3 regions of the Streptomyces sp. NPDC052910 genome follow, and region 1 is predicted to be linked to each of the others. Evidence: riboswitches for the same ligand, from Rfam matches in the RefSeq annotation. Region 1 holds a riboswitch; each other region holds the start of a gene.

What was found. Region 1 has a riboswitch for cobalamin ahead of metE (5-methyltetrahydropteroyltriglutamate--homocysteine S-methyltransferase). Riboswitches for the same ligand answer to the same signal wherever they lie in the genome.
Region 2: linked by a shared signal. The riboswitch ahead of ACZ6X9_RS02530 (ribonucleoside-diphosphate reductase subunit alpha) and the one ahead of metE (5-methyltetrahydropteroyltriglutamate--homocysteine S-methyltransferase) in region 1 are both predicted to bind cobalamin.
Region 3: linked by a shared signal. The riboswitch ahead of nicT (Nickel transporter NicT) and the one ahead of metE (5-methyltetrahydropteroyltriglutamate--homocysteine S-methyltransferase) in region 1 are both predicted to bind cobalamin.

Annotation. Positions count from the first base shown of each region.
Region 1 is NZ_JBVJJR010000002.1:690,178-700,012, reverse strand. It holds gene ACZ6X9_RS08770 (alpha/beta hydrolase) at 46-1,026, shown strand; gene ACZ6X9_RS08765 (hypothetical protein) at 1,184-1,615, shown strand; gene ACZ6X9_RS08760 (ribosomal protein L7/L12) at 1,756-2,037, shown strand; gene ACZ6X9_RS08755 (peptidase inhibitor family I36 protein) at 2,452-2,862, opposite strand; gene ACZ6X9_RS08750 (hypothetical protein) at 3,468-3,605, shown strand; gene mmsB (3-hydroxyisobutyrate dehydrogenase) at 3,602-4,561, shown strand; gene metE (5-methyltetrahydropteroyltriglutamate--homocysteine S-methyltransferase) at 4,697-7,015, opposite strand; cobalamin riboswitch at 7,175-7,398, opposite strand; gene ACZ6X9_RS08735 (2'-5' RNA ligase family protein) at 7,534-8,109, shown strand; gene ACZ6X9_RS08730 (alpha/beta fold hydrolase) at 8,506-9,537, shown strand; gene ACZ6X9_RS08725 (hypothetical protein) at 9,539-9,778, shown strand.
Region 2 is NZ_JBVJJR010000001.1:589,298-599,132, forward strand. It holds gene ACZ6X9_RS02510 (HAD family hydrolase) at 1-567, opposite strand, end outside; gene ACZ6X9_RS02515 (DUF3311 domain-containing protein) at 811-1,086, shown strand; gene mctP (monocarboxylate uptake permease MctP) at 1,083-2,708, shown strand; gene ACZ6X9_RS02525 (hypothetical protein) at 2,844-3,272, opposite strand; adenosylcobalamin-variant (AdoCbl-variant) riboswitch at 3,640-3,740, shown strand; gene ACZ6X9_RS02530 (ribonucleoside-diphosphate reductase subunit alpha) at 3,914-6,319, shown strand; gene ACZ6X9_RS02535 (ribonucleotide-diphosphate reductase subunit beta) at 6,319-7,332, shown strand; gene ACZ6X9_RS02540 (YciI family protein) at 7,507-7,938, shown strand; gene def (peptide deformylase) at 8,006-8,635, opposite strand; gene ACZ6X9_RS02550 (tetratricopeptide repeat protein) at 8,725-9,711, opposite strand.
Region 3 is NZ_JBVJJR010000002.1:422,212-432,046, forward strand. It holds gene ACZ6X9_RS07655 (amino acid permease) at 1-1,002, shown strand, start outside; gene ACZ6X9_RS07660 (Fpg/Nei family DNA glycosylase) at 1,012-1,875, opposite strand; gene ACZ6X9_RS07665 (hypothetical protein) at 1,946-2,092, shown strand; gene ACZ6X9_RS07670 (ArsR/SmtB family transcription factor) at 2,239-3,465, opposite strand; gene ACZ6X9_RS07675 (alpha/beta hydrolase family protein) at 3,446-4,690, shown strand; gene ACZ6X9_RS07680 (class I SAM-dependent methyltransferase) at 4,851-5,684, opposite strand; gene nicT (Nickel transporter NicT) at 5,807-6,937, opposite strand; cobalamin riboswitch at 6,971-7,197, opposite strand; gene ACZ6X9_RS07690 (APC family permease) at 7,504-9,012, shown strand; gene ACZ6X9_RS07695 (YIP1 family protein) at 9,108-9,698, shown strand.

The DNA.
Region 1 (9,835 bases):
ACCACCGGCCGGGGATTTCACCCTCACTTCACCCAGGAGGTCATCTTGAGCGAGTACCGTCCCACGCGCCGAGGCGTTCTGAAGGCCGTAGGCGGCCTCTCCGCGGGGCTGGCGGTGGCCGGCGGGGGCCTTCTCGCCGGGGCTTCGGCGGCCCATGCCGTGGGAGACGGCTTCGGGCTCCGCGTCGTGGAACGCGGCGAGAACGACCCCCGTATGCGGTACTACCGCTTCCAGACCGCCGAGATCGGCTGGAAACCGGCCGTCAACGTCCTGCTGCCCGACGACTATCACACCAGCGGCCGCACCTACCCGGTCCTGTACATGCTGCACGGCGGCGGGGGCGACTTCATCGAGTTCGACCGTGCCGGCATCCGCGAACTGACCGCCGGCAAGCCGATCATCGTCGTGATGCCCGACGGCGGCCGTACGGGCTGGTACTCGAACCCGGTGAGTTCCACCGTCGGCCCGCGCAACTGGGAGAACTTCCACATCAACCAGCTCATCCCGTGGATCGACGCCAACTTCCGCACCTTCGCCGAGTACGACGGCCGGGCCGTCGGCGGTTTCTCGATGGGCGGCTTCGGCGCGCTGAAGTACACGGCCAAGTACTACGGTCACTTCGCCTCGGTCAGCTCCTACTCCGGCCCGGCCAGCCTGCGCCGCGACGGCGGTCTCGTCGTCCACTGGGCCAACGTCACCTCCGCCCTGGACCTGGGCGGCGGCACCGTGTACGGGGCGCCTTTCTGGGACCAGGCCAGGGTCAGCGCCGACAACCCCGTCGAGCGCGTCGAGAGCTATCGCAACAAGCGCATCTTCATGGTCGCGGGCACCAGCCCCGACCCGGTCAACCTCTTCGACCGGGCCAACGAGACCCAGGTCCTCGCCGGTCAGCGGGAGTTCCGCGGCCTCCTGGACCGTGCGGGCATCCCGTACGAGGCCCACGAGGACAAGGGCGGCCACTACTTCCGCAAGGATTTCTTCGGCGACGACCTCAACGGCATCATCGGCCGTCTCCGGAAGGCCTGACGGCCTGGCGGCCGGTAGGCCGGTCCCGCGCCCGCCGGGCGAGCGGTCCCGGCGGACGTGGGCGGGCGGGTCAGGCGTCAGGCGGCGGCAGCGCGGGAAGGATCCCGGAGAATCCCGGCCACAGGCCCCAGGGCCGTAGAAAGCTCCAGGAGATCACATGAGCGGTCGCCTGTTCCACGCGTCGAGGAGAACCTCAGCCCACGAGAGCACCGAGCGTCGAGGAGTCGCGGACAAGGGACGGTGGTTCGCCGGCCGTGCCGTCGGACGCACCACTCGCAGGATCGCCTGCGTCGGGGCCGCGGTCGCCGCGGTCACGGTGCTCCTGGCGCCGCCCGCGTCGGCCGTCAAGCCGGGCGACCGGTTCCGTTACGGCAGCCTGGACTGCCTCGCCACCGCGGACGCGCAGTGGAACGGGGCACTGAGCTGCACCGGCACCATGAACGTCTCCTGGCGGGCCAAGGTCAAGTGCTACCTGGGTTTCACGTACTACGGTCCGTGGCAGAACAACGCCTCCGGCGGCACCAAGGAGTCCAAGACCGACTCCTCGTGCCGGTTCTACGTGGACGACATCAGCATCGACGCCGCCTGACTCGAGGAAAAGCACGTCCTGACCCGCGGGAGAGAAAACCCGGCCCTGTCCCAGGACGGGCTTTCCCCGGTTCCGCCGTCCCCCACACGCTGCCCACGACGGCGCGTCGGCGCCGTCCCGGCATCCCCTAGGCTGCGGCCATGGACACGACATGGTGGCCCTTGCTCATCCCGCTCGTGGGAGTGCTGGCCTGGGATCTCGGCAGCCGGCTCGACCGGGTCAACCGCAGGATGTCCCGGCTGGAGCGCAAGGTCGACCTGATGCTGAACCACTTGGGAATCAGCGAGAACGGCCCGGAGCTCGACCGGATCGCCGATCTCGCGCGCCGAGGGCAGAAGTTGACGGCGATCAAGGCGTACCGGCAGCTCACGGGGGAGGGCCTGAAGGAGGCCAAGGCCGCGGTCGACCGGCTGGCGGCGTAGGGCGTACACCGCCGGGCCCGACGGAGGCCGTACCGGCACCGCCGCCGGTGGCACGCATGGCGGGCACGCCCCGCGCCCGCGCGGCGGCGGTCGGTTGGTGCCGGGGCGGGGCCGGGCGTCGGATGGGCGCGGCAGGAGTCCGACGCGCTCGGGGTGCCTTTCGGCTTGCGCCGCCGGCCGACCGACGACGGGTGTCTGGGCGTCCCGCGTGAGAACCGGCGGGCGGAGGATGAGGGCGCGCCCCCGGTGTGAGACGGCGGGCACAGCGCTGCAGGCCCTGTCCGAGGAGGCGCGGCCGCCCCTCCATGGTTGTCAGAGGGCGAGTCGAGTGGGGAGCGGCGCACTCCGCCGGCCCGGGCCCCATGTTCCCGGTTCCCGGGCCGGCTGTTCCCGGGCCGTCGTCCTCCCGCGCGGTCAGCGGCTCTCGCCTGGCGGGGTGCCGCAGCTCGGGCCGCCCGGGCCGTCGAACTGCACCGAACTGAAGAAGTCCTGGTAGGAGGGGAAGAAGTTGCCCTTGCCGGTCGGACCGGCGGAGGTCACGGTCGTACAGCCGCTGTAGTTCGCGTCGGACCAGAGGTAGATGGTGGAAGCCGTCCGGTTCCAGTCCGACTTGGCCCGGTCGTTCATGCCGAGGGCCGCGAGGTCCGGGGTGCTCCTGCGCAGCGTGATCATGTCGCCGGTGCCGTCGAGGCCGGAGAACATGCAGTAGTAGCCGGCCGGGCAGCGGTCGTACCCGTCGGCGGCGTGGGCCGGGGCGGCGGCCGGCAGTGCGGCGACGGCCGTCACGGCCAGCGGAACGAGCAGAGTGCGCAACGCGTTCTTCACGTTCTGGGGCTCCTTGGTCCGGTCGGCGGGGGATGACGCCGGAGGCGGTGGGGGCCGGCCGGGGACGGCCGGGCGAGTGGAGGAAACACTTCCCTCCCTCCCTACCCCGCCACGGCACACGGAGCACACCGGTTGAGGTGACGGCGCATCGGGGAGCGCACGCGGGCAGGTGCACGCGGGCGTGCGCGGGCCGATTTCCCGCCCGGGACGACCCTGGACTCGGCAGGACGCCCAACTATATGGTCAGGGCCGACAAGCCCGTGGTGCAGGCACGTTGGCGGAAATCCGGTACGTCCCGCCGTGGCCAAAGGCGCGTGGGCAACGGCGACAGGCCGTCCGGACCTGGCGGTCGCCGACCGGGGGAACGTCACTGGCGGAGCGGCGACGCGACGCCGGGAAGGCGGCAGGCGCGTGGTGATCCGGGAGCCGGGATGCCGGGCCGCCGCCCAACGGGCGGGAGCCGAACCGGAAGGCCCGCGTCTCCCGCCACGCCCCGCCCCCGCCCACGCCGGCCCCCGGCTTCCGGCCCCCGGCCCCGGGCCGGCCCCCGGCCTTGCCCCGACAGCGGGCGTCCATCCCCGGCCCGTCGGCGAGAACCGGCCTCCGTGCCGGACGCCCGCCGTGCCCCCACGTTCGCCGACGGCTCCGCCGAGGACGTCGTCGGCCGCTGCTTCGCCCCGCTCGGCGACCCGGGGGCCGTTCCCGCCCCCGGCGACGCTCCACTACAGGAGGTGCCCTGGTGACTGCGACCCCCGCCAACCCGACGACGAACGCGCCGACCGCCACGGAAGGCAAGGCCGTCGGCTTCGTCGGCCTGGGCAACATGGGCGGACCGATGGCCGCCAACCTCGTGAAGGCGGGACATCGGGTGACCGGTTTCGATCTGCTGCCGGAGGCCGTTCGGGCCGCCGGCGCGAAGGGGGTCCGGCCGGCCGCGTCGGCCGCCGAGGCGGTGGCCGAGGCGGACGTCGTCTTCACGATGCTGCCGGCGGGACGGGACGTCCTCGGCCTCTACAAGGACGAGGGGCTGCTGTCCGCCGCGCGGCCCGGCACCCTGTTTGTGGACTGTTCGACGATCGACGTGGCTGACGCGCGGACCGCCCACGAGGTGGTGCGCGAGGCGGGGCACCGGCCCCTGGACGCGCCCGTCTCGGGCGGGGTGTTCGGCGCCGAGGCCGCCACGCTGACCTTCATGGCCGGCGGCGACGCGGCGGAGTTCGCGGCCGCCGAACCGGTGCTGGCCGCGATGGGGCGCAGATCCGTGCACTGCGGGCCCGCCGGGGCCGGGCAGGCCGCCAAGATCTGCAACAACATGATCCTCGGCATCTCGATGATCGCCGTCAGCGAGGCCTTCGTCCTCGGCGAGAGCCTCGGCCTCTCCCGGGAGGCCCTGTTCGACGTGGCCTCCACCTCCTCCGGCCAGTGCTGGGCCCTGACCGTCAACTGCCCTGTGCCCGGCCCCGTCCCGGCCAGCCCCGCCAACCACGACTACCGGCCCGGCTTCGCCGCCCCGCTGATGGCCAAGGACCTCGGACTCGCCGCCGACGCCATCCGCGCCGGCGGCGTGGACGCCGTCCTCGGGCTGCGCGCGGCCGAGTTGTACGCCGCGTTCGCCGAGGGCCGGGGAGCGGGGGAGGACTTCTCCGGGATCATTCGCGCGATACAGGACCGCTCCGGGAAGGGCGACGGAGCTGTGTGACGTACGGTGCCGTCCGTGCCGCCGACGCATCCGACAGGGAGCCGGGTGCGTCGGCGCGCCGGTGCCTCCGCCTGCCCGCCCCCGCCCGCGCGCGCCGGCGGACGGGGGGAGGGGAGCGGCCACGGCCCGGGCCCGTCAGGTCCCGGACAGCTCGGCGCGGACGGTCCGGGCGGCGGCCACCAGGTTCTCCAGCGAGGTCCGGGTCTCCGGCCAGCCGCGGGTCTTCAGGCCGCAGTCGGGGTTGACCCACAGCCGTTCCGCGGGGATCGCCTTCAGGCCGGTGCGCAGCAGGTCGGCCGCCTCCTCCGCGCCCGGTACGCGCGGGGAGTGGATGTCGTACACGCCCGGACCGGCCTCGCGCGGGTAGCCGTGGGCGGCCAGGTCGCGGGCGGCCTGCATGTGCGAGCGGGCCGCCTCCAGGCTGATGACGTCGGCGTCGAGGTCGTCGATGGCCCGGACGATGTCCCCGAACTCGGCGTAGCACATGTGCGTGTGGATCTGGGTGTCCGGCCGCACGCCACCGGTGGTGAGCCGGAACGCCTCGGTGGCCCACTCCAGGTAGGCCGGGCGGTCCGCGGCGCGCAGCGGCAGGGTCTCCCGCAGCGCGGGCTCGTCGACCTGGACGACCGGTGTACCGGCCGCCTCCAGGTCGCCGACCTCGTCGCGCAGGGCGAGGGCCACCTGCCGGGCCGTCTCGGCGAGCGGCTGGTCGTCGCGGACGAACGACCAGGCGAGCATGGTGACCGGACCGGTGAGCATGCCCTTGACGGGACGCTCGGTGAGGGACCGGGCGTACGTCGTCCAGCGCACCGTCATCGGTTCCGGGCGCGAGACGTCGCCGGCCAGGATCGGCGGGCGGACGTAGCGGGTGCCGTACGACTGCACCCAGCCGTGCCGGGTGGCGAGGTAGCCGGTCAGCCGCTCGGCGAAGTACTGGACCATGTCGTCGCGTTCGGGCTCGCCGTGCACGAGGACGTCCAGGCCCGCCTTCTCCTGGAAGGCGATCACCTCCCGGATCTCCGCCTCGACGCGCTGTTCGTAGCCGGCCGCGTCGAGCCGTCCGGCCCGCAGACCGGCCCGGACGGCGCGGAGTTCGTCGGTCTGCGGGAAGGATCCGATGGTCGTGGTCGGCAGCAGCGGCAGTCGGAGCCGGGCGCGCTGGGCGGCGGCCCGCTCGGGGTAAGGGCCGGTGCGGCGGCTGTCGGCCGCGGTGACGGCGGCGGCCCGGGCCCGGACCGCCGGGTCGTGGGTGATCGGAGAGGCGGCCCGGGAGGCCAGGTCGGCGCGGTTGGCGGCCAATCGGGCGGCGATGGCGCCGGTGCCGTGGGTCAGGCCCCGGGCGAGGGTGGCGACCTCGTCCGCCTTCTGCTGCGCGAACGCGAGCCAGCGCAGGATCTGGGGGTCGACGTCGCGTTCGGCGGTGGCGTCGAGCGGGACGTGGAGCAGCGAGCAGGAGGCCGCCACGTCGACCCGCTCGGCGAGCCCCAGCAGGGTGCCGAGGGTGGTCAGCGACTTCTCCAGGTCGGCGACCCAGATGTTGCGCCCGTCGACGACACCCGCGACCAGCCGCTTGCCGGGCAGCCCGCCCACGGCGGCCAGCGCGTCCAGGTTGGCGGCGGCGGGCCCGGTGAAGTCCAGGGCGAGCCCCTCCACCGGGGCTTTGGCCAGGACCGGGAGGGCCTCGCCGAGCCGGTCGAAGTAGGAGGCCACCAGCAGCTTCGGCCGGTCGGTGGCGGTACCGAGGTCGCGGTACGCCCGCGCGGCCGCGCCGAGTTGCGCGGGCGTACGGTCCTGGACGAGGGCCGGCTCGTCGAGCTGCACCCACTCGGCGCCCGCCGCGCGCAGGTCGGACAGGACCTCGGCGTAGACGGGCAGCAGCCGGTCGAGCAGGGTCAGCGGGTCGAAGTCCGGTGCGACGCCGGGCGCGGGCTTGGCCAGCAGGAGGTAGGTGACGGGACCGACCAGGACGGGCCGCGGGGTCAGGCCCAGGGCCAGCGCCTCCTTGACCTCCTCCGTGTACTTGGACGAGTCGGTGGCGAAGACCGTGTCCGGCCCCAGCTCCGGCACCAGGTAGTGGTAGTTGGTGTCGAACCACTTGGTCATCTCCAGCGGCGCCACGTCCTGGGTGCCGCGGGCCATGGCGAAGTAGCCGGCCAGTTCGTCGGCTTCCACCGCGGCGCGGTGGCGGGCGGGGATCGCGCCGACCATGACGGTGGTGTCGAGGACGTGGTCGTAGTACGAGAAGTCGCCGGCCGGCACCTCGTGGACGCCGGCCCGCGTCAGCTCCCGCCAGGTGTCCCGGCGCAGACCGGCGGCGACGGACCGGAGCCCGGCCGCGTCGACGCGGCCCTTCCAGTACCCCTCGACGGCCTTCTTCAGTTCCCGGTTCCGCCCCTGACGGGGGTAGCCGTACACGGTGGCCCGTGCTGCCGCGGCCGCGGGCTTGGTGGTCACGGAGATCTCCTTCGCGAGCTCGTTCCCTGGGATCCCGGCACGGATCGGGGGCGCGAAGGACGACGGACCGGGCGGTGACGCGCGTGGCTCGGCGCGGCCGTCCGCCTGGTGTGTACGCCGACCCGCCCTCGAGGTCACCGGGATGTCCGCGCACGGTGGGCCGTACGCGGGCAGTGGGCAGGTCTTCGGACTCGCGGGCGCGCCTCGTGTCGTACGAGACACCTACTGGCCGTCGCTTCCCGGGCCCGGTACGCCGGGCCCAGTGCGTATGACGGCGGTCGTTCCCGCTCACCGCTGCGGGGCAGTCCCGGATTCGCACCGGGTTCCCTCTTGCGACGCCTCCCGCCTGGCGGACGGGGCGAACCGACTGCACCCGCCACCCTAGAGGCTGCGAGGCCGCCGGTGGAAGGGAGTTCGTGACGGGAAAGGTGAGCCGGGATACGTGGGACGCGCTGTGCGGCGGGCGGACGGGGGCCGTCCGACTCGTGCGGAGCCGGTGCGGCGGGGAGCATGGAGGGGTGGGCGGCGACTTGTTCCCCGGGGTGGCGCCGACGGCCCGGACGGCTGTGGCGTGGCTGCCGCCGCGCGCGTTGTGGCCGGTGATCCAGGACATCCGCCGGGAGCACGACCCGCAGGTGCGGCGGTGGCCCCCGCATGTGAACCTGCTGTTCGGCTTCGTGCCCGAGGAGGAGTTCCCCCGGGCCCTGCCGCCGCTCTCCGCCGCGGCGGCCGAGTGCCCGGCCTTCCCGGCCCGGCCGGCGGGCGTCCGGTACTTCCGGCACCGGCGGTACGCCACGGTGTGGCTCGACCCGGCGGCCGCGGGCCGGGCCCCCTGGGAGCTGCTGTACGAGGAGCTGACGTCCCGCTTCCCGCTCTGTGGCGGTCGCGGCGACCGCTTCGTCCCGCACCTCTCGCTCGGCCGCACCACGCGGCCGCGCGCCCTGGCCGCCGAGCTCACGCCGCGGCTCGGGACGCTGTCGGCGGAGGTCGAGGAGATCACCCTGCTCTCCCGGCGCGGGGAGGAGGAGCCGATGCGGGCGCGGGCCGTGATCACGCTGGGGACGGGGGAGGTGCGGCAGCCGTCGGCGGAGTAAGGGCGGGTCCGTCCGAGGGCGTGCTCCCCGGCGGACGGCGTGGAGCACGCGGTGGCGGGCGGTGGAGGAGCACTGCCTGCGGGGCGCCGATCCGCACGCGCGGGTGGACCCGGTCGTGGGCGGGGTGTGAGGGGTGTTCGTTTGAGGGGGGTTCGTGCTCCTTCCTTTCGCCGTTCCCTGCGGGGCTGCGCCCCCCACGCCCCCGAGCGCGCCCGGGGTGCGCGTCTTCAGGCGCGGGACGGGTGGCGAGGTCGGGGTCGGTCGGCGAGCAAGCCTCCTCGTACCGCGCGGAGTTGCATGGCGTCACCTGTTTGACCGGTGACGCGCGCCGTGCCATAGTCGTCGGCACGCCCGCTGTCCCGGGCCCAGGCACTTCGCACGCACGGAGGGCTCGACATGATCGATCGGCGGACGTTCGGCAAGGCGCTCGGCCTCGGAGCAGGCGGCGCGGTCACTTCGGGGCCGGCACCGGCGTGGGCCGCGGCGGAACGGCGGAGCGGTGCCGGAGGCTCCCGCGGGCGCGGCGCGTTCCCCCCGCTCAAGAAGGTCAGGGCGGGTCTGCTGGAGGTCGGTTACGCCGAGGCGGGGCCGGCGCACGGGCCGCCGGTCGTCTGTCTGCACGGCTGGCCGTACGACATCCACAGCTTCGCCGAGGTCGCGCCCCTGCTGGCGGCCGAGGGGTACCGGGTGATCGTTCCCTTTCTGCGCGGCCACGGCACCACCCGTTTCCTCTCCGGCCGGACCTTCCGCAACGGGCAGCAGTCCGCCCTCGCCCTCGACACCGTCGCCCTGATGGACGCGCTGGGGCTGGAGAAGGCGGTGCTCGCCGGGTTCGACTGGGGGGCCAGGACCGCCGGTATCGTCGCGGCGCTGTGGCCCGAGCGCTGCAAGGCCCTGGTGTCGGTCGGCGGTTACCTGGTCGTCGACCGGGAGGCGAACCTCCGGCCGCTGGCGCCCGCGGCCGAACACGCCTGGTGGTACCAGTTCTACTTCGCCACCGAGCGCGGCCGGGCCGCCATGGAGGACCAGGACAAGCGGCACGACCTCACCCGGCTGGTCTGGGACACCGTCTCCCCGACCTGGGACTTCGACGACGCCACCTTCGGGCGCACGGCCGCCGCCTTCGAGAACCCGGACTACGCCGCCATCGTGATCCACAACTACCGCTGGCGGCTGAGCCTCGCCGAGGGCGAGCGGCGGTACGAGCCGTACGAGAAGCGGCTCGCCGCCCGGCCGTTCATCGCTGTGCCGACGGTGACGCTCGACGCCGAGCGGGACCCGTTCACGGCCCCGGGCGACGGGTCTTCCTACCGGGACCGGTTCACGGGCCCCTATGACCACCGGACCCTGAAGGGGATCGGCCACAACCTGCCCCAGGAGGCGCCCGAGGCGTTCGCCCGGGCCGTCATCGACGCCGATCGTCTGTGACGTGACGTTCCATCAATTCCAGTGGAGTGGAAGGATCGAGAAGATGACGACACGGGAAAGCGGGATGCGGGACGGCGACTCGGCCGTGCGCCACGCGCGGTTCGGCGCGCTGCCCGAGCGGATCGCCTACGAGGACATGACCGAGGAGAAGGCGGCCTCGCCCGGGGCCCCGGAGTACGGCGCCGGCGGCCCCGAGGTGCGGACCCATCTCGCCTGCCTGGCCTGGGACCTGGGGCTCTGAGGCGTCACCCGCGCACCGCGGCCGTGTGGCTGGTATGGTGAAGGCGTCAATGATCTT
Region 2 (9,835 bases), on a different contig from region 1:
ACCGGCGTAACCAAAGGACCGCATCCCCGCCGCACGAGCGGCCCGGACGCCGTACCGGCTGTCCTCGACGACGGCACACCGGCCCGGGTCGGCGCCCATGGCGCGGGCGGCGTGCAGGAAGAGGTCCGGGGCGGGCTTGCCGCGTGCCACGTCCTCGGCACTGAAGACGCACCCTTCCTTGAAGAAGCCGTGGAGGCCGGTGAGCCGCAGGTTCTGCCGGACGGCGGTGTGATCGCCGTTGGAGGCGACGCAGAAGGGGACGTCCAGCTCCCCCAGCGCCTCGGCGACGCCCTCCACGGCCGTCAGCTCGGCGGCGAAGGCGTCCACGTAGCGCTGCTCGTACGGCTTCCACCAGTCGGCGGGCAGCGGCCGGCCGAGGCGTTCCGCGACCGCCTCGCGCATGATCTCCGCCGGGGACCCCACGAACTTCTCCGTGATTTCCGCCTCGGTGAACGGTGCCCCCAACTCGGCCAGATATTGCGCCTCCACGCGCACGCAGATCCGCTCGCTGTCCACCAGAACGCCGTCGCAGTCGAAGATGACGAGGTCAAAGGGCTTGTCGCGCATACCTTGCAGCCTATGCGCGGGGCCGGGGGCGCGCCCGGCCGCGGTCGGGGAGCCCGGGGCGCGCACCCAGCGCCCCGGCATGTCAGGGAACTTGATGTTGTCATACCGATATCCGGACAGGGGGTGACGACCGGAGGCTCCCTCACCTAGATTTCGTGCGCATTACGCGAATGATCGCGCCGCGAGGAATCGCTCCGCGAGCGTCGCGCCATGCCGCCGACCGCACGGGGACGGAGCCGTCGCATGTCCGAACCACCCGCTTCCGCACCACCCGCCGACGGCCGTCGCAAGCCGGTCGTGACCCTCCCGATGGTCGTCGCGGGCGTCTGTCTCGCCCTGCCGTTCGCGGCGATGCTCTGGGTCGATTCCTATGCCAGGCTGACGCCGGCGTTCATCGGCATCCCGTTCTTCTACTGGTACCAGATGCTCTGGGTGATCGTCTCCACGGCGCTGACGACCATCGCCTACGTGCTCGTGCGCCGCCAGGAGCGGGAGCGGAAGCGGGGTGGGCGGCCGTGAAGGACGGCGTCAACGGTGTCGCGCTCACCGTGTTCATCATCTTCTTCCTGGCCGTCACGGTCATGGGTTTCTACGCCGCGCGGTGGCGGCGGGCGGAGCACGCCGACAATCTCGACGAATGGGGTCTGGGCGGGCGCTCGTTCGGCACCTGGATCACCTGGTTCCTGCTGGGCGGCGATCTGTACACGGCGTACACCTTCGTCGCCGTGCCGGCGGCCGTCTACACCGGCGGCGCGGCCGGGTTCTTCGCCGTGCCGTACACGATCCTCTGCTACCCGCTCGTCTTCACCTTCCTGCCGCGCCTGTGGTCGGTGTCGCACAAGCACGGTTACGTCACCTCGTCCGACTTCGTCAGGGGCCGCTTCGGCTCCCGGGGACTGTCGCTGGCGCTCGCCCTCACCGGCATCCTCGCCACGATGCCCTACATCGCGCTGCAACTCGTCGGCATCCAGGCCGTGCTGGACGTGATGGGGATCGGTGGCGGGTCCAACTGGTTCATGAAGGACCTGCCGCTGCTCATCGCCTTCGGCGTGCTCGCGGCCTACACCTACTCCTCCGGGCTGCGGGCCCCCGCTCTGATCGCGTTCGTCAAGGACGCTCTGATCTACATCGTCATCGCGGTCGCCATCATCTACATCCCCGTCAAACTCGGCGGTTTCGACGACGTCTTCGCCAAGGCGGGCGAGGTGTTCTCCGTCAAGAACCCGGACACGGGCAAGCCGCGCGGCGCCCTGGTCACCGGGCCGGACGCGCAGTGGGCGTACGCGACCCTGGCCCTCGGTTCGGCGATGGCCCTCTTCCTCTACCCGCACTCCGTGACGGCCGTCCTCTCCAGCAAGAACCGCAACGTCATCCGGCGCAACACCACCATCCTGCCGCTGTACTCGCTGATGCTGGGGCTGCTCGCGATGCTCGGTTTCATGGCGGTCGCGGCCGGTATCAAGGTGAAGAACGCCCAGTTGGCCATTCCGCAGCTTTTCGAGGACATGTTCCCGGACTGGTTCACCGGCGTCGCCTTCGCGGCGATCGGCATCGGCGCCCTGGTCCCGGCGGCCATCATGTCCATCGCCGCCGCCAACCTGTTCACCCGCAACATCTACAAGGATTTCCTGCGCCCGGACGCCTCTCCCGCCCACGAGGCGAAGGTCTCCAAGCTGGCGTCCCTGCTGGTGAAGGTCGGCGCCCTGGTCTTCGTGCTCACCATGGACAAGACGGTGGCGATCAACTTCCAGTTGCTGGGCGGCATCTGGATCCTGCAGACGGTTCCCGCCCTGGTCGGCGGGCTCTTCACACGCTGGTTCCACCGCTGGGCCCTGCTGGCGGGCTGGGCGGCCGGCATGCTGTACGGCACGTGGCGCGCGTACGACACCCCGAGCGCCACGCAGGACCATTTCGGCAACACCAACCTCATCCCCCTCATCGGGGAGAAGGGGTATATCGGGCTCACGGCCTTCGCGCTGAACGTGCTCGTCGCGGTCGTGCTGACCTTTGTGTTCAAGGCGCTCGGCACACCGGACGGCGTGGACGAGACGAAGGCGTCCGACTACACGGCGGACGCCGGCGACCCGGGCGTCCAGGCCGAACTGCCCCCGGCGACGGCGGGAGCGCCGGGCGGGCACTGACGCCCCGGACGGGCGGGCCAGGGGCATCGTAGGCCCCTGGCCCGCCCGTTCCCGCACCCCGCGCCCCTTCTCCCGTCTCTCCCGCCCCGACGGCCCCGTGTGGTGCCGTTCGGGGCAGACGCCCCGGTGACGGCGTCACGGACGGACCGGGCTCCCGGTGCCGCCCCCCTTCCTCTTCAGCCAGGCCCGGCCCGGCCAGTCGGCGTGTGTCACCCGCATCGCCTCCCACGCCGGCAGCAAACCGGAGCCGACGCGGGCGGCCCGGCCCGCCTGCTCTCCGGCCATCCGATAGCCCATGTCGCTGGAGTCGACGAAGTGGTAGGTGCCGTCGGTGATCACGACCTTGGCGGCGACCCCGGCGAGCCCTTCCAGCAGGCCTTCCCGCAGCGCGGGCAGATGCTCCGCGGGCAACCGGTCTTCGGGGACGACGCTGCGGACCTCCAGCCCGCCGTCCGGGCCGGGCGGTTCGAAGTCGGCGACGATGTGCGCATAGGGACCGCAGGCGCCACGGTTCAGCCGGATGAGGACGCATATCTCTCGTACAGGAACGGGAAGATCGGTCATGCGGGCCACGGTAGGGGAGGCCCGGTTCACGGGACAGCGGATATCCCCGGGGCGTGGGGGTTCCGCCGCGGCCGGCGATTCGTCGCCCCGTCCGGCGGCTCGCGGCGGTGTGATCGATCTCCTGCCGGCGAGGGTGAGCGCTGCGCGCCGTGACGGAGTCGTCCGCCGCCGGCTCCCGCACCGCTCCTACGCTTTCGTGAAGCCCGGGCGCCCTTCCCGTCTCCCGCCCGGCGAGCGGCGATCGCTTCCGTGAACGGCGGCCTCGAAGCCCCCTCCCGATAGCACATTCCGCGACCGTCCCATGACGTGACGACACAACATGTGGGGGCACGCGCGACCGTCGGCACTAGATGTATGCTCGTGCTCGCTGTCGCCGCAGGGGAATCCGGTGGAAATCCGGAACTGTCCCGCAACGGTGTACGTACGGGCCCAATCCGCCCGTTCCGCAGTCCGAGGACCTGCCGGCAGCACGCCAGCACCGGGCCCGCCCGGTACGGCGTCTGAACACGTCCGGGCCTCGCGGGTTGGGCCGGTGGACGCCCGCGCGCACGCCTCGTACGGCTTCCGTACGCCGTCGGCTGCGCGTGCGCGCCCCCCTGCCCTCCCACCGAGGCCCCCAGCCGAGCGAGGGAGAGCCACACGTGACGATCGCGCCCGCGGAACCTGCTTCAGGTCCGGTTTCAGCGCCCGAGGCGGACACGGTAGCGACCGGCGGCCCCGGGACCGCGCTCCTGCGCACCCTGACGGAGCTCACCGCCGATCTGCCCGCCACCGACCCCGGCAAGGTCGCCGCCGCCGCGCTGCGCGGCCGGCACCCCGGGTCGGACGAGGCCGAACTGCGTTCGCTGGCCACCGAGGCCGCGGCCGGGCTGATCTCCGAGGAGCCCGAGTACTCGCGGCTCGCCGCGCGGCTCCTGACGCTCGCCATCGCCCAGGAGGCGGCCGGGCAGGGCGCGGTCTCCTTCTCCGCGTCCGTCGCCACCGGCCACCGCGAAGGCCTGATCGCCGACGACACCGCCGCGTTCGTGCGCACGCACGCCGAGCGCCTGGACGCCCTCGTCGAGGGCGCGCTCGCCGACGGCGCCGACGACCGCTTCGGCTACTTCGGTCTGCGCACCCTGCACAGCCGCTACCTGCTCCGCCACCCGATCACCCGCGACGTGATCGAGACGCCGCAGCACTTCCTGCTGCGTGTGGCCTGCGGTCTGGCCGAGGACCACTCGGTCCGCGCCCTGGAGGACGTGGCCGAGCTCTACCGCCTCACCAGCACGCTCTCGTACCTCCCCTCCTCCCCCACGCTCTTCAACTCCGGCACGCGGCACCCGCAGATGTCGTCCTGCTACCTGCTGGACTCGCCGCTGGACGAGCTGGACTCGATCTACGACCGCTACCACCAGGTCGCGCGGCTGTCGAAGCACGCGGGCGGCATCGGCCTCTCGTACTCCCGGATCCGCTCGCGCGGTTCGCTGATCCGCGGCACCAACGGCCACTCCAACGGCATCGTGCCGTTCCTGCGGACGCTCGACGCCTCCGTCGCCGCCGTCAACCAGGGCGGTCGGCGCAAGGGCGCGGCCTGCGTCTACCTGGAGACCTGGCACGCGGACATCGAGGAGTTCCTGGAGCTCCGCGACAACACCGGTGAAGAGGCCCGGCGCACCCACAACCTCAACATCGCGCACTGGATCCCGGACGAGTTCATGCGCCGGGTCGAGGCGGACGCCGACTGGTCGCTGTTCTCCCCGGCGGACACCCCGGACCTGGTCGACCTCTACGGCGACGAGTTCGACGCCGCGTACCGGAAGTACGAGGCCGAGGGCAAGGCCGTCAAGACCATTCCGGCGCGGGTGCTCTACGCCCGGATGATGCGCACCCTCGCGCAGACCGGCAACGGCTGGATGACGTTCAAGGACGCCGCCAACCGCACCGCCAACCAGACCGCCGAGCCCGGCCAGGTCGTCCACTCCTCCAACCTCTGCACGGAGATCCTGGAGGTCACCGACGACGGCGAGACCGCGGTCTGCAACCTCGGCTCCGTCAACCTCGCCGCCCACCTCGGCGCGGACGGCGAGATGGACTGGGCGAAGCTGGACCGCACGGTCCGCACGGCCGTCACCTTCCTCGACCGCGTCGTGGACATCAACTTCTACCCGACCGAGCAGGCGGGGAACTCCAACTCCCGCTGGCGCCCGGTCGGTCTGGGCCTGATGGGTCTCCAGGACGTCTTCTTCCGGCTGCGGCTGCCCTTCGACTCCTCCGAGGCGAAGGCGCTGTCCACCCGGATCTCCGAGCGGATCATGCTCGCGGCGTACGAGGCGTCCGCCGACCTCGCCGAGCGACACGGCCCGCACCCGGCCTGGTCCGCGACCCGCACCGCGCGCGGCGTGCTGCACCCGGACCACTACCCGAACACCGAGCCGACCTGGGCGGAGCGCTGGGACGCGCTGCGCGCCCGGATCGCCTCCGTCGGCATGCGCAACTCGCTGCTGCTGGCCATCGCGCCGACCGCGACGATCGCGTCCATCGCCGGTGTCTACGAGTGCATCGAGCCGCAGGTGTCGAACCTGTTCAAGCGCGAGACGCTCAGCGGTGAGTTCCTCCAGGTCAACACCTACCTGGTGGAGGACCTGAAGAAGCTCGGCGTGTGGGACCGCGCCACACGCGACGCGATGACCGACGCCAACGGCTCGATCCAGGACATGGCGTGGATCCCGCAGGAGGTGCGCGATCTCTACCGCACCGCCTGGGAGATCCCGCAGCGCGCCCTGATCGACATGGCCGCGGCCCGCACCCCGTACCTGGACCAGAGCCAGTCGCTCAACCTGTTCATGGCCTCGCCCACCATCGGCAAGCTCAGCTCGATGTACGCGTACGCCTGGAAGCAGGGCATCAAGACCACGTACTACCTGCGTTCGCGCCCGGCGACCCGGATCGCCCGGTCTGCCGGCGCGGCCGCCACCGTCCCCGTCCCCGTCCAGCAGGCCGCGCCCGACGCGGACGCCATCGCCTGCTCCCTGGAAAACCCCGAGTCCTGCGAGGCCTGCCAGTAATGTCGAACGAACAGAAGAACCTGCTCGACCCGGGCTTCGAACTGACCCTGCGCCCCATGCGGTACCCGGACTTCTACGACCGCTACCGCGACGCGATCAAGAACACCTGGACCGTGGAGGAGGTCGACCTCCACTCCGACGTGTCCGACCTCGCCAAGCTCTCCCCGGGCGAGCAGCACATGATCGGCCGGCTCGTCGCGTTCTTCGCGACCGGCGACTCGATCGTGGCCAACAACCTCGTGCTGACGCTGTACAAGCACATCAACTCCCCCGAGGCGCGGCTGTACCTGTCGCGGCAGTTGTTCGAGGAGGCCGTGCACGTCCAGTTCTACCTGACGCTGCTGGACACCTACCTGCCCGACCCGGACGACCGCGCCGCCGCCTTCGCGGCCGTGGAGAACATCCCGTCCATCCGGGAGAAGGCCCAGTTCTGCTTCAAGTGGATGGACTCGGTCGAGAAGATCGACAGGCTGGAGACGAAGGCCGACCGCCGTCGCTTCCTGCTCAACCTGATCTGCTTCGCCGCGTGCATCGAGGGCCTGTTCTTCTACGGCGCGTTCGCGTACGTGTACTGGTTCCGCTCGCGCGGTCTGCTGCACGGTCTCGCCACCGGCACCAACTGGGTGTTCCGTGACGAGACAATGCACATGAACTTCGCGTTCGAGGTCGTGGACACCGTCCGCCAGGAGGAGCCCGACCTCTTCGACGACGAGCTGCAGCAGCAGGTCACGGACATGCTGAAGGAGGCCGTCGAGGCGGAGCTGCAGTTCGGCCGCGACCTGTGCGGCGAGGGCCTGCCGGGCATGAACACCGAGTCCATGCGCGAGTACCTCCAGTGCGTCGCCGACCAGCGCCTCCAGCGCCTCGGCTTCGCCCCGGTCTACGGCTCGGAGAACCCGTTCTCCTTCATGGAGCTGCAGAACGTCCAGGAGCTGACCAACTTCTTCGAGCGCCGCGCCTCCGCGTACCAGGTGGCGGTCGAGGGCACGGTCGCGTTCGACGACGAGTTCTGAGCCGGCACGCCTCGGTGACGAGCGGGCCCTTCCGGAGTTCTCCGGGAGGGCCCGCTCCCGTTGTGCGGCACCCTCGCGAAAAACCGGCGACACGTCGGCCGGGGCGCCCGGACCGCCGCCACCTGCGGGGAGGCTGGTCGTCAGGGGGCAGCAACGGGACAGGAGACACACCTGATGCGCGTCATGATGATCGTCAAGGCGACCGAGGAGTCCGAGGCCGGCGTGCTGCCGACCCGGGAGGAGGTCGCCGACATGCAGCGGTACAACGAGGCCCTGGCCAAGGCGGGAGCGCTGCTGGCCGCCGACGGGCTGTGGGCGTCCTCGGAGGGCGCCCGGGTGGTGTTCGCGGGCGGGAAGCCCAGCGTGATCGACGGGCCGTTCGACGAGATCGGCGAGCTGATCGCCGGTTACTGGGTGATCCGGGTGGACTCGATGGACCAGGCCCGGGAGTGGGCGGCTCGGATCCCGTTCCGGGAGGGCGTGGTCGAACTCCGGCGCGTCTTCGAACCGTCCGACTTCCCGTCCGACGTGCTACCGCCCGAGGAGGCCGCCCGCGAGGAGGCGCTCCGCGAACGGCTGCGCGGGGGCGGCGGTGGCGGCGCCTGAACGAGCGGGGGGCCGGGCGGCCCGTTCCACGCCGCCCGGTCCGTTCGCGCCGCCCGCCCGGGGCCCGTCAGTCGTTGGGGACGACCGGGTAGCGCGGCGTGCCCTCGGCCATCTGCCGGAGCGCGTCCTTGCGGTCGCGCTTGGAGAGGCGGTCGATGTACAGGTAGCCGTACAGGTGGTCCGTCTCGTGCTGGAGGCAGCGGGCGAAGTAGCCGGTGCCCTGGACGGCGATCGGGTTGCCCTTCATGTCCTGGCCGCGCACCACCGCGTAGTCGGGGCGGGCCAGCGGGGCGTACGCGGTCGGGACGGAGAGGCAGCCCTCGTTGGAGTCGTCGAGGATCCGGCGGTCGGCCGGGAGCTCGTCCAGGACCGGGTTGCAGACGTGGCCCACGTGCCGGACGCCCTCGTCGTCCATGCAGTCGTAGACGAAGACCTTCAGGTCGACGCCGATCTGGTTGGCGGCCAGGCCGACGCCCTCGGCGGTCCGCTGGCTGGCGAACATGTCGTCGATGAGGCGGGCGAGCTCGTCGTCGAACTCCGTGACGTCCTTGCACTCCTTGTGCAGGACGGGGTTGCCGACCACGGTGATCGGACGGGACGTGCCGCGCTCGCGGTGCGCGGTCTCCCGCTCCTCGCAGTCCTCGGTGTCCACGATGAACTCGTCGTTCACCGGCTGGTCGGTCTCTCGCTGCGCCATCGCCGCCGTACGCCTCTCTCACAACCCGAATGCACTGTCACGCCCCGGAGCCCGGGGCCCGTCCAGGGTAAGCGGACCGGGCCCGGCGCTCAGCAGACCTCTTCCAGATCCCGCCACTCGCGGGTGTCGGGGCTGTCCGCGACCCAACCGTCCAGCAGCCCGCGGACCAGCCCGGCGGGGGCCGCGATGCCGCACTCGCGCTCGGGAACCCACAGCAGACCGGAGCCGGCCGTGCGGTGGCCGAGCGGGCCGGGGTGGCCGGGCTCGCTGTGGTCGTGCGGGTCCAGGTGCTCGCCGTCGCCCTCGTCGCTGGGCATCCGGCTCTCCGAGCAGGTGCGGCAGAGCAGCCGCACCGAGGACGACCAGTCCTCGGCGGCGAACCCGGCGTCGGCCGCCAGCCGCTCCAGCGCGTCCCGGTCCGCCTCGGTGGCGGCCTCCAGCAGGACGACCCAGGTCGGCACCGGTGAGGGCGCCCACAGCTCGATCTCGTCGAACACGGGGTACGAGGGCCCGGCGGCGGTCACCCGCTCGCCGTGCGGGACGCCGTCGTGCAGTACGACCTCGCCCCAGCGGCGGCCGGAGGACGGCAGCGGGATGGACAGCACCTCCATGCGGGCCGGGTCGAGCCGGCGGCCCCAGACCACCTCGGCCTCGCCCTCGGGCGAGAGCCGGACGGCCGCGCTGCCCAGCTCCATCCCGAGCGGCTCGCCGGCCGGGCCGCCCTCGCCGGGCACCCGCAGTCCGTACGCCTGCCAGGCGCGGCGGGCCAGCGGCCAGTCCTGGAGGGCGGTGGCGGCGATGCCCACGTTCCACCAGTCCGGGGCGCCCGCGTCCCGGTCCAGCAGCGCCACCGCGCGCAGCCCGGCGGCGCGGGCCTGCTCCCAGTCGTGCCGGAACTTGTGCAGCAGGGCCAGGTTGAACCAGGACTCGGACAGCCACGGCTCCATGTCCGCGGCGCGCGTCAGGAGCGCGCCGGCGTCCTCGTACCGGCCGTCGCCGATGAGCGTGAAGGCACGGTCGGTGGCCTGCCGCCACGAGGCGGAAGGCCGGTGCCGTACCCTGCCGAAGATCCTCACGATGTCCGCCTGCTGGTGTGTCGACGTTCCGCGTGCAACCACGCCGGATGGCCCAGGTGGCCGGCGCCGTCCTCCCCGACGGCCGCCCGCCACGCCTTGCTGACGGTCCGGCCCGCGGGCCGGG
Region 3 (9,835 bases), 270 kb from region 1:
GGCGCCAACCTCCCCCACTGGATGCTGGGCGCGCCCGGCACCGGGGACGGCCACCGGGTGGACCTGTTCGCGGCCCTGCTCTGCCTGGTGATCGCCTACCTGCTCACCCTGGGCATGAAGAACGCGGCCCGCTTCGAGACGGTCGTCGTCGGGCTGAAGATCCTGGTGGTGCTGCTGGTGGTGATCGTCGGCTTCTTCCACGTCAAGAGCGGCAACTACCACCCGTTCTTCCCGTTCGGTGTCAGCGGCGCGTTCACCGGGGCCGCCACCGTCTTCTTCGCCGTGTTCGGTTATGACGCCATGTCGACGGCGGCCGAGGAGTCCAAGGACGCGCAGCGGCACATGCCCCGGGCGATCATGTACTCGCTGGGCATCTCGATGGTGCTGTACGTGCTGGCGTGCCTGGTGCTGACGGGGATGCAGAACTACCGGGACATCGACAAGGAGAGCGGCTTCTCGACCGCCTTCAAGTCGGTCGGGCTCGGCGGCATCGCGGACGTCGTCGCGGTCGGGGCGATCATCGGCATTCTGACGGTGATGTTCACGTTCATGCTGGGCGTGACGCGGGTGTGGTTCGCGATGAGCCGCGACGGGCTGCTTCCCAAGTGGTTCGCGCACACCCACCCCACCCGGCACGTGCCCACCCGGGTCACCTGGATCGTGGGCGTCGCCTCGGCGCTCATCGCGGGGTTCGTGCCGATCGGGGAGGCCGCGGAGCTCACCAACATCGGCATCCTGCTGGCCTTCGCGGTGGTCTGCACCGCCGTCATCGTCCTCCGGTACAAGCGGCCGGAGCTCCCCCGCGGCTTCCGCTGCCCGGGCGTGCCGGTGGTGCCGGGCCTCGGGGTGGCCGCCTCGATCTGGCTGATCACGTATCTGGCCTGGCAGACGTGGGTGCGGTTCGCGGTGTGGTTCGTGATCGGGCTCGCGGTGTACTTCGCCTACTCCTACCGGCACTCCGAGCTGGCCCACGCGGACGCGCGCGGGGTGCCGCGGGACTGAGCGCGCGGGCTATTTCAGCAGCCGGGACAGCCGCCGGTCGGCGAGCGGCTTCCCGCCCGTCTGACAGGTGGGGCAGTACTGGAGCGAGGAGTCGCTGAACGACACCTCGCGAACGGTGTCGCCGCAGACCGGGCAGGGTTCGCCGGTCCGTCCGTGCACCCGGAGGCCGCTCTTCTTCTCGGCCTTCAGCCCGGCGGCCGCCTGTCCGCGCGAGCGCTCGACGGCGTCCCGGAGCGTCGTCCGCAGCGCCTCGTAGAGGGCGCCGGCCTCCTCGTCCGTCAGGCTCGACGTCGGTTTGAACGGGGACATCCGGGCCGCGTGCAGGATCTCGTCCGAGTAGGCGTTGCCGATGCCGGCGATCACGCTCTGGTCCCGGAGGAAGCCCTTGACCTGCCGGCGCTCGCCGCGCAGCAGCCCGGTGAAGACGGCGGGCGTGAACGTGTCGGCCAGCGGGTCCGGGCCGAGGCGGGCGACGCCCGGCACGTCGGAGGGGTCGTGCACGCAGTAGGCGGCGAGGCGCTTCTGCGTACCCGCCTCGGTCACGTCGAAGCCGGCGCCGCCGGCCAGTCGGACCCGCAGGGCGAGCGGCCCCTTGCCGGGGCGGGGCGGGGTCGCGGGGAGGGCGTCGTGCCAGCGCAGCCAGCCGGCCCGGGCGAGGTGGAGGACGAGATGAGGGCCGTCCTCGGTGGCTACGTCCAGGAACTTGCCGTACCGCCCGACCCCGGCCACGGGCCGCCCCTCCAGGGCGGTGAGCGGCGGATCGTACGTCTTGAGCACGCTCACCGCCACCGGCAGCACCTTCTCGACCGTACGGCCGCCCAGCCGCTCGCCCAGGAAGGCGGCGAGTGCCTCGACCTCCGGCAGTTCGGGCATGGTTCCAGTGTGACGGGGGTGAGGGGGGAGGCAAGTCGTGGGGGCAGGCGGGACGGAGTGACCGGGGCCGGTGGGCGGCGGGGCGGCGGGGCGGCCGTCCTGGCCCGCGACGGGCCGGCTCGGCGCCACGACGGCCGGCACGGTGTGGGCGGTCCTGCGGGGGCTGGTGGCCGGTGGCTTCGCGGCCTTGCGGTACGCGGCGCCGCGCCGCCTGTGACCCGGTGGCCGGCACGCCCGTCGGCATGGGTCGGCCGGCATTCGTCGGCCCGCATCCATCGGCCCACCCGCCGGCCGACGCCCGGAGTCCGGCACCCATCGGCCGACGCCCGACGTCCGCGCCCAGGGGGCGGCCCGGAAGCCCCTTCACCGCACGAGCAGGTCCCCCAGGGCCGTCCGGCGGTGGAGCACCGCACGTCCCCGGCGGTCCGAGGTGACGAGGCCCGCGCCGCGCAGGGCGGAGGCGTGGGCGGAGGCGGTGGCGTTGCTGACGCCCAGCCGGCGGGCGAGGCCGGTGGTGGTGTGCTCGTCGGCCAGCAGGAGCAGGACGTCGTGGCGGGTCCGGCCCAGTACGGCGGTGAGCGGCTCCGCCGGCCCTCCGGCGCCCGCGGGGTCGAGCGGGCGGCCGGGGCCGGCCGGGTAGGTGAGGCCGAGCGGGCCGTCGGGGAGGTCGGCGACGAGGGGATGGCCCGTCCAGTGGAAGGTGGGCAGGAGCAGCAGGCCGCGTCCGGCCGGGTGGAGGTCCCGGTCGGTGGGGGCCGGCAGTTCCCAGACCGTGCCGCGCAGCCGGCCTCCGGGGACGAGGGAGGCGAGCGCCGCGCCGGTGCCGTGCTCGGCGGCGGTGACCGCGTGGCGGGTGAACTCGGCCCGGTGCAGGTCCTGGACCAGGGGCCACACGGGAGCGAGGACGGTGTCGAAGGCCGCCCGCTGGGCCCGGCGCAGGAGCCGCCAGGCGTCGGGGTCGTCGGCGTGCAGCCGGCGGACCCAGGGGGCCGGCGGCCGTCCGCCGTGGACGCGTTCCAGCTCCGAGCGGACCGGTTCCGGGGCGGCCCGGACGGCTGTCAGCCCGTCCGCGAGGGTGTCGTGGAAGACGTCGAGGAAACGGGGTGCCACCCCGGCGGGCACCAGGTCCGCGAGCGGTTCGGCGGCGGGCGGCAGGGCGCGGAGCAGTCGGCGCCGCCACCGGCCGAACAGCAGGGCGTCACGCGGCGAAACCAGCGTGCTCAGGGCCGCGTTGAGCTCCTGGAGCGGGGCCGGGCGGGGCGCGAACCGCACCCGGGCGAGGTCGTCGGCCGTGAGGTGGACGCGGAACACGGTCTTCCCCTCCCCGGGGCCCGCGCGCGGGGCGCGAGCCATCGTTTCGGCGCCGAGGTTGCGGCGCCATCGTTTCGGCCACGGCCTGAACGTTCGTCCGGACCGGCCGCCGACGGCCAGCATGCCGGTGGTGGCCGCCGCGGCGCACGCGGGGGCCGGAGCGAGGGAGAGCAACTTGCCATACGCGAAAAGCGCCGCGCCGAACACGAGAAGCGCCGCGCCCGACTCGAGAAGCGCCGCGCCGTACTCGAGAAGCGTCGTGAGCAGACGATCCGTCATCGCCGCCACCGCGACCGGGGCCGCGGGAGTGCTCCTGGCCGGGGGCGCGGCCGTCGCCCCGGCGGGGGCCGCCGGGGCCCGGCCGGTGGTCCTGCGGCTGCCCGCGCCGTCCGGCCCGCACCGGGTCGGGGCGACGGTGCTGTACCTGGTGGACCGTTCCCGGCCGGACCCGCTGACGCCCGGCATCCCGGTCCGGGAGGTGATGGTGACCGTGTTCCACCCGGTCGGCGCGGTCGGGGGCCGGCCCCGGGCGCGGCAGATGACGCCCGGCGCGGCGGCCTTCTTCAGGGAGATCGACGTCCGGGTGCACCGTCTGCCGGCGGCGGGGGTGGACTGGGCGGCCACGCGCACCCACGCGTACGTCGACGCCCCCGCCCTCGCGGGGCGCCGGCCGGTGCTGCTGTACAGCCCCGGGGGCGGCGATCCGCGGACCATGGGCACCGGGCTCGCGGAAGACCTGGCGAGCCACGGGTACGTGGTGGTGGCCGTCGACCACCCGGGGGACGCCGGCGAGGTGGAGTTCCCGGCCGCGATGGACGGGCGGGAGCGGGTGCGGCCGACCGTTCTCACCGGGGAGCCCGGCCCCGGCCTCTTCGACGTCCTGGTCGAGACCCGGATCGCGGATCTCCGTTTCGTCCTGGACCGGTTGGCGGACCTGGCCGCCGGCCGCTCCCCCGACGCGCTGGGGCGCCCGCTGCCCCGGGGGCTCGGCGCGGCCCTGGACCTGCGGCGGGTGGGCGTGTTCGGGCACTCCCTCGGCGGCACCGCGGTGACCGAGGCGATGCGCCGGGACCGGCGGATCGGGGCGGCGGTCGACCTGGAGGGGTATCTGGACCGGCCGCCGGGCGGCGACGGCCGGCCCGGTGAGCTGTTCCCGGTGGCACTGGAGGGCACGGACCGGCCGCTGCTGCTGGCCGGTACGGACGGCTTCCGGAACGAACGGTTCGAGCGCTCCTGGCCGGCCGTGCTGTCCCGTTCGGCCGGGCGGGCCAGGCGGTGCCGGCTCGACGACGCCGGGCATTGGGTGTTCACCGACTACGCCGCCCTGGCGCCTCGCTTGCAGGCGGCGGGGCTGATGCCGGCCCGGGACCGGGACGCGCTCGTCGGCCCCGCCGCGCCGGACCGGTCGGTTCCGGCCGTGCGGGGGCTGGTGCGTTCGTTCTTCGACCGGTGGCTGGCGCCGCGCGGCCGGGGGCGGGTCCCGACGGCCGTCGCTGACTCCTGACCCCGCCGGCCCCTGGCGACCCGCTGTCACCCCGGCCGGGGGCGGCTTCCGACGGCCGCCCGCCGGCCCCTGACCCCCGCCGACTCCGGGCGCCCGCGACCGCCCGGCCGGGAGCGGCCATCCGACGGCCGCCCGCGGTCCTCCGGCGCCCGGTCCCCCGCTACACCCCGGCAGCGGGGAACTCGAACCGCACCAGCCGGAACACGTCCCGCAGTCCGGGGACGAGGCTCGTCAGGCGGGCCTCCAGCCGGGCGAGCGGCGGGGTCCGGCGGACGTCGGGGAGGCCGCAGCCGCGGACGACGTCCAGGCAGGTCAGGCCGGGGTGCAGGCGTTCCAGGTCACGCGGGTCGTCGATGCCCCAGTGCAGGGTCGCGCCGGTCCTGCGGAGGACGGGTATCAGCGGCTGCATGCGGACGCCCAGGCCGCTGAGGCAGTCGAACAGGAGCTGTCCGCCCGGGAAGTGAGCGGTGATCCGGCGGATCAGGCGTTCGCCCTCGGCCCGCCGCAGGTACATCGAGAGCCCCTCGAAGACCGCCACCACCGGCCGGTCGGCGGGGAGTTCCTCCAGCCAGCCGTCGGCGGTCACGGAGGCCGCGAGGGTGCGGTGGTCGCCGCCGGGGTCCGGGAGGAGGCGGTCGCGGAGGGCGACGACCTCGGGCAGGTCGACGTCGATCCAGCGCGTCTCCGGGGACCGGGCGAGGCGGTGCGCCCGGGTGTCCAGCCCGCAGGCGAGGTGAAGGACCGTGACGCGGGGCCGACGGGCCAGGTACGCGGCCGTCCAGTCGTCCAGGCAGCGGGCGCGCAGCGCGACGCCGGCCGCGTTCACGGACGTCATGCCCGTCCTGCGGAAGTCGTAGTCGATGCGCCGGACGGTCTCCAGAGCGGTCCGGTCGTGCAGGAGGGAGTGGCAGGAGCGGCTGTCTACGGCGCGGCCGTGGAGGGTGGCGAGCAGGGTTTCCGGGACACCGGTGAGGGTGATCTGCTGGCGGTCCATGTGCCTCCTCGTCGAAGAACGGACGCTTCCCCTCTCACCGTAGCCCCGGCGGCCCCCGCCCGTCCCGGCTCCGGCGAAGCCGCCGGGCGGGGGCGCGGGGCGGGCGCCGCCGGGGCGCCGCGTCAGCCCTCCGCCGCCGGGACCGACGCGCCCCGGGCGGCCCAGCGCTGCTCGACCTTGGCCAGCCGCCAGTAGGCGAGTGCCGCGGCCCAGACGACGACGAACAGGCCGACGATGACGAAGCCGACGTTGTCGAGGTTCAGTCCGGCGATCCAGCCGGTGACCGCGTCGTCCAGTTCCAGCTTCTCGTGGAGTACGCCGACCAGTTCGATGGTGCCGATGAGGAAGGCGACGGCGATCGACAGGCCGGTGATGGTGAGGTTGTAGTAGACCTTGCGGACCGGGTTGGAGAACGCCCACTGGTAGGCGAAGTTCATGAACGTGCCGTCGAGGGTGTCGAAGAGGCTCATGCCGGCGGCGAACAGCAGCGGCAGGCAGAGGATCGCGTACCAGGGCACACCGGCGGCGGCGCCGCTGCCGGCCATGACCATCAGGGTGACCTCGGTGGCGGTGTCGAAGCCCAGGCCGAAGAGGAAGCCCAGCGGGTACATCTGGCCGGGGCGGCTGATCGAGCGGGTGAAGCGGCCGAGGATCCGGTTCATGAAGCCGCGCGAGTCGAGGTGTTCCTCCAGCTCCGCCTCGTCGTACCGGCCCTCGCGCATGGCGCGGAAGATGCGCAGGATGCCTGCGAGGGCGACGAGGTTGAGAGCGGCGATGAGGTAGAGGAAGCCGCCCGAGATGCTGGTGCCCATGATGCCGAGCGTCTGGTGGGTGGCCGAGTCCTCGTCCATCAGCGTGCTCGCCATGTGGGTGCCGCCGGCGACCAGGGCGGTCAGCACGACCACGACGCTGGAGTGGCCGAGGGCGAACCAGAAGCCGACGGAGACCGGGCGCTTGCCGTCGGCCATCAGTTTGCGGGTGGTGTTGTCGATGGCGGCGATGTGGTCGGCGTCGAAGGCGTGCCGCATGCCGAGGGTGTAGGCGGTGACGCCGAGGCCGACGCCGTAGACCTTGGAGCCCACTTCGTAGTGGTTCGGGGCGACGAGCAGGAAGAGCACGCCGAACGCGACGACGTGCAGGGCGGCTATGACGGCGAGCAGGCCGGCGGTCCGCACGGTGTCCTGGCGGCGCCAGCGGAAGGCGGCGGACGGCCCGGCGGGCGCGTCGGTGGGCGCATCGATGGGCAGGGTCATCTTGGGGTTCACGCTCCAGCACCTCGTGGATCGGTTCACTGAGATGCCGTGGCCGGTCTCCTGGCTGACGGGTTCGTTCGCGCCCGCCCCCGCCTTCCCGGCAGCCGGCTGCGGCCAGTGGCTCCACGCGCCCCGGCGGGCCGCGTGGAACGGGACGGTCACTCCCCGATCACAGTGGCGAGGGCCGCTCCGGAATCGGACGCCCCCCGGGGGAGGGTCCTGCACCGGTCTTCCCGAACACCACGGCCGGGTCACTGTAACGCCCCTGCCAGTACGGATGCACCGAGAGTGGCGATTGTCATGTCCTGCCTCAGGGGGCGCTCCGGTTCCGGTGACGGCTCCCGCCCCCTGACGCGCTCCGGCCCCGTGCGCCCCGGGTCTTGACGCGGTGCGGACCGCCCGGCCAGAGTCGCCCAGCACCCCGTCCGGCGCACCGGCCCCAACTCCCGTGCGCTGTTCGGGCGATGCCCGCGTCACGGTCCGTGCCGCCTCGTGCGGGGTGATGGACGGGCCGGGCGGGCCGGTGCTACGAGTGCAGGTAACGCGCCAACGGGAAGGGCGGCCCCATGGGAGAGAAAGCGGACGCGCCGGACGGCCGGGACGGATTCGTCCGCCGTGTCGGGCCGTTCCAGGCCACCGCCATCAACATGAGCCAGATGTGCGGCATCGGCCCGTTCGTCACCATCCCGCTCATGGTCGCGGCCTTCGGCGGCCCGCAGGCCGTCATCGGTTTCCTGGCGGGCGCGCTGCTCGCCCTCGCGGACGGCCTGGTGTGGGCCGAGCTCGGCGCGTCGCTGCCGGGCGCGGGCGGCAGTTACGTCTACCTGCGGCAGGCGTTCCAGTACCGGACGGGCCGGCTCATGCCGTTCCTGTTCGTCTGGACGGCCATGCTCTACGTGCCGTTGGCCATGGCCAGCGGTGTGATGGGCTTCGTCCAGTACCTGGGGTACCTCTGGCCGGGCATGACCCCGGCCCAGGGCGACCTGACCGGGCTGGCGCTCATCGTGGTCGTGGTGGCGCTGCTGTGGGGACGGGTGGAGAACATGGCCCGGATCACGACGGTCCTCTGGTGCGTGATGATCGCGGCCGTGGTGCTGGTGATCACCGCCGCGTTCACCCACTTCAGTCCGGACCGGGCGTTCACCTATCCGTCGCACGCCTTCGACCTGACGGCGCATCACTTCTGGATCGGCTTCGCGGCCGGCCTGACCATCGGCATCTACGACTACGGCGGTTACTGGACCACCGCCTACATGGGTGCCGAGATCAAGGACCCGGGACGCACCATTCCGCGCTCCATCATCTACTCCATCCTCGGCATCATGGCGATCTACCTGCTGCTGCAGATCGGCACCCTGGGCGTCGTGGACTGGCGGGACATGCTCGACCCGGACAACGCCGCCTCGTCCTCCGTGGCCTCCGCCGTCCTGGAACGCACCTGGGGGACGGGGGCCGCCGACGCCGTCACGGTCCTGGTCCTGATCACCGCCGTGGCGTCGGTCTTCACCGGGCTGCTGGGCGCCTCCCGCATCCCCTACAACGCGGCCCGGGAGAGGGTCTTCTTCCGGGCGTTCGGCACCCTGCACCCGCGCCACCGCTTCCCCGTCCTCGGCCTGCTGAGCATGGGGGCGATCGGCTGCGTCGGCTTTCTGATCGGCCGTCACACGGATCTGGCGACGCTGATCCAGTTGCTCACCACGGTGATGGTGCTCGTCCAGGCGCTCGGGCAGATCGCGGCCGTCACCGTGCTGCGCCGCCGCCAGCCGACGCTGCCGCGCCCGTACCGGATGTGGCTCTACCCGTTGCCGAGCCTGGTGGCACTGGTCGGCTGGCTCGTCATCTACGGCTACGCCGACCGCAATTCGCCCGGCCGGCACCCCATCGAGTGGTCGCTCGCCTGGTTCGGCGCGGGGTGCCTCGCCTTCCTCCTGTGGGCGCGCGTCGAGCGGGTCTGGCCGTTCGGTCCCCGGGAGATCAGCGAGGAGTACCTGCCGCGAGCCGACGGCGGACCCGGCGGGAACGCCGCGCCGGAACCCGACGCCGACACCGGCCCGGTGGAGCCCACGCCCGCCTGACGGAGCGTCCGCGCCCGCCTCGGCGGCCGGGCCGCCCGACGCCCCGTCACCGACCGGCCCGGGCGGCCCGCCCGGGCGGTGAGAGAATCGCCCCCATGCCCCTGACCACCACGACCTCCCCCCGCCCCCCGGACTCCGGACGGCGCAAGCTGCTCTGGCACCGGCTCATATTCGGGCTCTGGTACCGGCCCGTCGAAGTGCTCGACGAGGCCCGGGACCGGAGCGTCTGGGGCGCCGCCATGTTCCTCTGCCTGCTGTGCGGGGCGCTGGGAACCCTGGCCAAGGACTCGTTCTGGGCCCAGTGGGACGTCAGTCCCCCACTCGCCCTGGAGGCCATGGCCATCGGCTCGGGCGTGGTCCTGCTCGCCAGCCTGCTGCTCGGCCTGGTCACCCACGCCATCGCCCGCAGGCTCGGCGGCAACGGCCGGCCCGGGCCGACGGCGAGCCTGTTCGTCCTCGTCTTCTGGACCACCGACCTCCCCCGGCTGGTCCTGGACTCCTTCCTCCCGACCGCGTCCATCCCGGTCCGCGCCACCGCCTCGGTCACCGCCGCCTTCGGCTGCGCTCTGGCCACCCTCCTGATCCGCGGCCAGCACCACCTGCCGACCCACAAGGCGGCGGCGGCCGTCAGCGTCCAGATGCTGGCGGCGGCGGCACTCCTGAAGTTCCCCCCGGGCAGCGGCTGAGCGGCCTCCCCGCACCGGAATCTCCCCGGCCCCTCCGGCCCGTCATCGCGGCGGGCCGGTTCGTCATGCGCCCGGCCCCGGGCACGCGAAGGCCCGCCCGGTGCGACGGGGGATGCACACCGGGCGGGCTCGAAGAC